2 regions of the Rubrivivax gelatinosus IL144 genome follow, and region 2 is predicted to be linked to the other one. Evidence: predicted binding sites of a transcription regulator. Region 2 holds the regulator's gene; the other holds the start of a gene.

Region 1 (3,402 bases), 1.2 Mb from region 2:
GAAAGGCGTCGGGGTGGTGGCGCTTGAGCCAGGCGCTGGCGTAGACCAGCAGCGCGAAGCTGGTCGCGTGGCTCTCGGGGAAGCCGTATTCGCCGAAGCCCTCGATCTGCTTGAAGATGCGTTCGGCGAACTCGGCCGTGTAGCCCTTGGCGACCATGCGTCCGACGAGGCGCTCGTAGAACGGCCCCAGCCCGCCCTTGCGCTTCCAGGCCGCCATCGCGCGGCGCAGCCGGTCGGCCTCGCCGGGCGTGAAGTCGGCGGCCAGGATCGCCAGCTGCATCACCTGCTCCTGGAAGATCGGCACGCCCAGCGTGCGCTCCAGCGCCTGCCTGACCTCGGCGCTGGGGTAGTCGACCGGCTCCTCGCCGCAACGCCGCTTCAGGTAGGGATGCACCATGCCGCCCTGGATCGGCCCCGGACGCACGATCGCGACCTCGATGACGAGGTCGTAGAAACGCTGGGGCTTCAGCCGCGGCAGCATGCTCATCTGCGCCCGGCTCTCGACCTGGAAGACGCCGATGCTGTCGCCGGCCGAGAGCATGTCGTAGACCGTCTTCTCGTCCTGCGGGATCTGGTGCAGCGCCAGCGGCGCGCCGCGTTTGGCGCCGACGAAGTCCAGCGCGCGCCGGATCGCGCTCAGCATGCCCAGCGCCAGCAGGTCGACCTTCATCAGCCCGAGCGCGTCGAGGTCGTCCTTGTCCCACTGCACGACGCTGCGCCCTTCCATCGCCGCGTTCTCCACCGGCACCAGCTGCGACAGCTCGTCGCGCGCGATGACGAAGCCGCCGGGGTGCTGGCTCAGGTGGCGCGGGAAACCGATCAGCTGCTCGGTCAGCTCGACCCACAGCCGGCACAGCGGCGCCGCCGGGTCCAGGCCCTGCTCGCGCAAGCGTTCGGGGTCGATGCGGCGGCCGTCGAACCACTGCTGGCCGCGTGCGACCGACTCGATGCGGTCCAGGTCCAGCCCGAGCGCACGGCCGACGTCGCGCAGCGCCGAACGTGGCCGGTAGCTGATGACGACCGCGGTCAGCGCGGCGCGGTGGCGGCCGTACTTGCGGTAGACGTACTGGATGACCTCCTCGCGGCGCTGGTGCTCGAAGTCGATGTCGATGTCCGGCGGCTCGTTGCGCTCCTCGCTGATGAAACGCTCGAACAGCAGCGTCGACTTCGACGGGTCGACCGCGGTGACCTCCAGGCAGTAGCAGACCGCCGAGTTGGCGGCGCTGCCGCGGCCCTGGCAGAGGATGTCCTGGTCACGCGCCCAGTGAACGATGTCGGCGACGGTGAGGAAATAAGGCTCGTAGCCCAGGCGCGCGATCAGCGCCAGCTCGTGCTCGATCTGCGCGCGCACCGCGTCGGGCACGCCGGCCGCGAAACGCCGGCGCGCGCCCGATTCGGTCAGCTCGCGCAGCCAGGAGGTCGGCGTGTGGCCCTCGGGCACGATCTCGCGCGGGTACTCGTACTTCAGCTCGGCCAGCGTGAAGCTGCAGCGCTCGGCGATGGCCAGCGTCGCCGCCAGCCACTCGGGCCGGTACAGCGCCGCCAGCCGCGCACGCGGACGCAGATGGGCCTCGGCATTGGGCTCCAGCTCGAAGCCGCATTCGGCCACCGGGCGTTTGAGCCGGGTGGCCGTCAGCACGTCGAGCAGCGGCTTGCGCGAGCGGGTGTGCATCAGCACGCCGCCGGCGGCGACCACCGGCAGCCCGGCCTGGGTCGCGACACGCGTGACGGTGTCGGCGAGATCGGCATCGTCGGCGTGGTGCAGCAGCTCCAGCGCGACGCCGGCGCGTTCCGGGCCGAACCAGGTCTTGAGCCAGGACGCGTGCGCGAACACCGTCTCCAGCGGCTGCTCGGCATCGGGCAGCAGCAGCGCGATGCAGCCCGGCAGCCCGGCGAGAAAAGGCGCGGTCGGCACGCCGCCTTCGAGGTCGCTGCGCCAGGCCAGGTACTCGCCCTTGGCCGCCCGCCGGCGCGCGACGGTGATCCAGTGCGCCAGGTTGCCGTAGCCGCGGCGCGTCTGCGCCAGCAGCACGAGGCGCGGTTCGTCGGCGTCGGGCTGATCGGGCGGCGGCGCCAGCCGCATCTCGGCGCCGACGATCAGCTTCAGCCCCAGGCGCTCGGCCTCGCCATGCGCGCGCACGACGCCGGCCAGCGAGCCTTCGTCGGTGATGGCGAGTGCCGCGTAGCCCAGCTCGTGCGCACGCGCCACCAGCTCCTCCGGGTGCGAGGCCCCGACGAGGAAGCTGAAGTTGCTGCGGCAGTGCAGCTCGGCGTAGGGCGGGAGGGCGGACACGGCGCGAAAAACTGTTTATTCATACAGTATCACGAGTCCTTCCTTCTCCCGAAGGAAGCAGGCCGCAGGAGCCCCGCCCCGATCGGCAGAATCGAACGGCCTCCCTTGAAGGAACCCGATGCTGCGTCCCCTTCTGCTTTGTCTTGCGCTGTCCGCCGGCCCGGTTTGGGCAGCCACCGACATCGTAGAGCTGGACTACCGGCCGCAACCGAACCGCGATCAGGTGCTGGAGTCCGTGGTCGAAGTCCGGACCACCGTGCGGGTGCTGGAGGACAGGGGCATCATGGCCAAGGCCCAGGCGCAAGCCGTCGTCTTCCCATTCACGACGACCTTGCAGCAGCGCCAGACGCTCCACGCGACGACCGGCGCCCCGGCCGCCGACGGCAGCTACGGCATGACGCTGGAGGTCGTGGCGCAAGGCTCGGCGCTGAAGCTGCCCGACGGCCGCGAGCAGGCCCTGCCGGTCAAGGTGCCGCTGCAGGGCTTGAAGGTCCGCGGGACGCTGACCGCCGACGGCCACATCGTGCCGGCGTCGGTCGAGACCGAGGTCGAGAACGCGACGCCGCAGCAGCGCGAGATGCTGCAACAGTTGATGACCGCCATGATGCAGCAGATCCCGTCGTGGGAACCCGTGCAACTGCGCCGTGGCGAGACGGTGCCGCAGCACCTGAAGATGACGATGCCGGTCCCGGGCATGAAGCCCCTGGACATGCAGATGACGGCCCACCAGCGCCTGCTCGACGTCCACGACGGGGTCGCGGAGATCGACATGGTCTACACGCTGTCGCTCCAGGGGGACGACGCAGTCGCCTTGCAAGCCGGTGGCAGCGGCCACGGGACGCTGAACTACGACGTGGCGACGCAGACGATGATGAGCAGCGTGTCGGAAGCGACGATCACCTTCGTCACCGACACGCACGACGGCAAGCTTCAGATCGAGACGGCCACCCGCCAGCAGCAGACGATGCGTCCGGCGCAGAAGCGCTGACGGCCGGCGCCGGCAGCGGCCAGAATCGCGCGCTGAGCCGTTCGAGGCTCGACGTTCCGGCAGCCGAAGCCCAGCGCTCGACGGCCGGCTTCCCCGCAACACGAGCGCCCGATCGACCATG
Region 2 (3,402 bases):
GCTGTACCGCCCGCTGCTCGAACCGCTCGGCCTGACCTACCCGCAGTACCTGGTGATGCTGGTGCTGTGGCACGAAGGCCGGCAGACGGTGTCGGGCATCGGCGAGCGACTGGACCTGGAGTCCGGCACGCTGACGCCGCTGCTGCGCCGGCTGGAACGCGCCGGGCTCGTGCGCCGCGAGCGCGACGAAACCGACCAGCGCCGCGTGCACGTCGAGCCCACCGAAGCCGGCCGCGCGCTGCAAGCCCAGGCGGTCGAACTGCAAGGCCGGCTGCTTGCCGGTGTCGACTGCGACGCCGCCGAACTGGCGGTGCTCGTCGAGCGTGTGCAGGCCCTGCGCCGGCGCATCAACGAATCCCTTCCCCGCGCGGCCTGAGGCCGCCCTTCACGACGTAACCCCAAGGAGACTTTCCATGGCCATCGAAAAAGCGCTCTACACCGCCCGCGGCACCGCCACCGGCGGCCGCACCGGCACCGCCAAGTCCGACGACGGCCGCCTGGACATCCAGCTGTCGACGCCCAAGGCGCTGGGCGGCGACGACGGCGCCGGCACCAACCCGGAGCAGCTCTTCGCCGCGGGTTACGCCGCCTGCTTCATCGGCGCGCTGAAGGCCGTCGGTGCCCGCCACAAGAAGGCGATTCCCGCGGACGCCTCGATCAACGCCGAAGTCTCGATCGGCCCGCACGCCGGCAAGCCGGGTGCGTTCGGCATCGCCGTCGCGCTGACGGTGTCGCTGCCGGGCTTCGACAAGAGCGAAGCCGAGGCGCTGGTCGCCGAGGCGCACGAGGTCTGCCCGTACTCCAACGCGACGCGCGGCAACGTCGACGTCGCGCTGTCGGTCGCCTGACGGCGGCTCAGGCGCGGCGCGCCAGCAGGTCCAGCATCAGCTCAATGCGCGCCTGCGCCGGTGTCGCCGCGCCGTAGTGCGGCAAGGCGCCGTCGGTCGTGCCGACGACGCCGCCTGCCAGGCAGCGCGAGGCGCGCACGACGGCCACCCCGGCCGCCAGCGCCCGCGCCGCCGCTTCACGCAGCGCCGTGTGCACCGTGCCGTTGCCGGTGCCGGCGATCACCAGGCCTTGCACACCGTCGGCCACCAGCGCATCGACGATGCGCCCGCTGGCACCGGCATGGCTGGTGACGATCTCGACGCGCGGCCATCGGCCGGGCGGCACCTCGCCGACCGGTGCGGGATGCAACTCAGGCGCCGGCCAGTCGCGCAGCCGGCGGAAAGCACCGTCTTCGACGAGCGCCACGGCTCCGGCGTCACCCGCCGAGAAGGCGTCGAGCTGCCAGCCGTGCAGCTTGCGCAGCTCGCTCCCTGCGTAGACCTTGCCGCCGAAAGCGACCAGCACGCCGCGGGCGCCGGGCTCGCGCGCCAAACGCACGGCGTCGAGCAGGTTCTGCGGGCCGTCGGGCGACGGCGCGCTCGCCGGGCGCATCGCCGCGGTCAGCACCACCGGCTTGGGCGCGGCCAGCGTGCGGTGCAGGAACCAGGCGGTCTCCTCCAGCGTGTCGGTGCCATGCGTGACGACGATGCCGGCGAACTCGGGCCGCGCCAGCCGCGACTGCAGCTCGCGGAGCAGCAGCGCCCAGGTCGCGTGGCCCAGGTCGCAGCTGTCCAGCCGCGCCAGCGTCCAGGTCTCCAGCGCCTCGCCGGCCAGCGCCGGCACGGCGGCGGTGAGCTGTTCGGCCGACAGCGCGCCGGCGTCGTAGCCGACGAGATCGTCGCCGCGCGCCGCCGTGCCGGCGATCGTGCCGCCGGTGGCGACCAGCGCGACGACACGCGATTCGCTTTGCATTCCGTGGTCCTCTGGATGAAAATACAGTGATCTGGATGAATCTCCAGTCTCAAAGACCGGATCACGCGATGGACGACAGCCCCAAGCTCACGCCGCGACAGCAGCAGATCCTCGACCTCGTGCAAAGCGCGATCGAGCGCACCGGCGCCCCGCCCACCCGGGCCGAGATCGCCGCCGAGCTGGGCTTCCGTTCGGCCAACGCGGCCGAGGAGCACCTGCAAGCCCTCGCACGCAAAGGCGTCATCGAACTCGTCGGCAACACCTCGCGCGGCATCCGGCTGAAGTCTGACACACTGCGTGCGCTGGCCGAGGCGCGCATGTCGCAGCACGGCAAGCAGTTCAGCCTGCCGCTGCCCAGCCTGGCGCAGCTGACGCTGCCGCTCGTGGGCCGAGTCGCCGCCGGCAGCCCGATCCTGGCGCAGGAACACATCGACCAGAGCTACGTCGTCGAGGCCTCGCTGTTCCAGCGCAAGCCCGACTACCTGCTCAAGGTGCGCGGCATGAGCATGCGTGACGCCGGCATCATGGACGGCGACCTGCTCGCGGTGCAGAAGGCGCACGAGGCCAAGAACGGCCAGATCGTCGTCGCGCGCCTGGGCGACGACGTCACCGTCAAGCGCTTCCGCCGCACCAAGGCCGCGATCGAGCTGATCCCCGAGAACCCCGATTTCCAGACCATCGTCGTGCCGCTGGAAGGCAGCGACCAGGGTTTCGAGCTCGAGGGCATCGCGGTCGGCCTGATCCGCAACACGATGCTGATGTGAGCGTGATGGCCGCGCCCTACGCCCGTCGCACGCTGCCCTCGGCGCCGCCGCGGCCGGGGCCGGCGCGCCCGCCACGGGCGCCCAAGGCACCGCGGCCGCTGAAGGCTCGCACGGCCGACGAATGCGAACTGCTCGAGCAACTGCCCAACATCGGTCCGTCGATCGCCGGTGACCTGCGCCAGCTCGGCATCCTGCACCCGCGTGAACTGGCCGAGCGCGACGCGCTGGCGCTGTACCGCGCGCTCTGCGAAGCCACCGGCAAGCGCCAGGATCCTTGCGTGCTCGACACCTTCATGGCCGCCGTCGACTTCATGCGCGGTGCCGAGCCGCGCCCCTGGTGGACCTACACCGCCGAACGCAAGGCGGTCTACGGCGCGGTCTGAGCACCGGCCGTTGACGCGGGCGGCCACGCTGCCGCCACGCCACTTCTCCCTCTCGAAAGATCGCCTCGGCTGTCGTCGGCAGCCGGCTGGTTCACTCCTGCCCGGCTGATGAACGGCGAATGAACTGACCGGCTTCGTGGCCCTTGTTCGGGCCTTAACGCGTTGCCCGGCTGACCACAATGCACTTAAGCCGTGCCATTCGTGGCCGATATCACGTTCATGACCAGTTCCAGCATGTTGCCCCGCAGCGCATCCCGACCCGCCGACAGCGTCGGCTTCGGTCGCGCGCCGGTGCCGCCGCCGTCGCTGCGCACCGCGCCGACCGCGGCCTGGGACCGTTTCGTCTTCTGGCTCACCGCCCCGGCGGCGCTGGACGCGGCGCCGCCGCTGAGCCAGCTGCCGGTCGCACGCCAGGAGTTCGTCGACTCGTTGCTGGATCTGCAAGGCTCCGACGT

Evidence for each region. Region 2 encodes LexA, which represses DNA repair genes until DNA is damaged. Its sites were predicted from a motif close to ACTGTATNNNNATACAGT; they were not measured.
Region 1: RGE_RS06435 (error-prone DNA polymerase) is a predicted target of LexA. The motif match lies at 2,304-2,321, and genes of this name have one in related genera.

The regions. Positions count from the first base shown of each region.
Region 1 covers NC_017075.1:1,350,110-1,353,511, reverse strand. Annotated here, with positions in the region: gene RGE_RS06435 (error-prone DNA polymerase) at 1-2,293, opposite strand, end outside; gene RGE_RS06430 (hypothetical protein) at 2,412-3,281, shown strand; gene RGE_RS06425 (DUF2721 domain-containing protein) at 3,400-3,402, shown strand, end outside.
Region 2 covers NC_017075.1:2,523,860-2,527,261, reverse strand. Annotated here, with positions in the region: gene RGE_RS11695 (MarR family winged helix-turn-helix transcriptional regulator) at 1-376, shown strand, start outside; gene RGE_RS11690 (organic hydroperoxide resistance protein) at 414-848, shown strand; gene RGE_RS11685 (asparaginase) at 856-1,800, opposite strand; gene lexA (transcriptional repressor LexA) at 1,869-2,564, shown strand; gene RGE_RS11675 (helix-hairpin-helix domain-containing protein) at 2,570-2,947, shown strand; gene RGE_RS11670 (hypothetical protein) at 3,182-3,402, shown strand, end outside.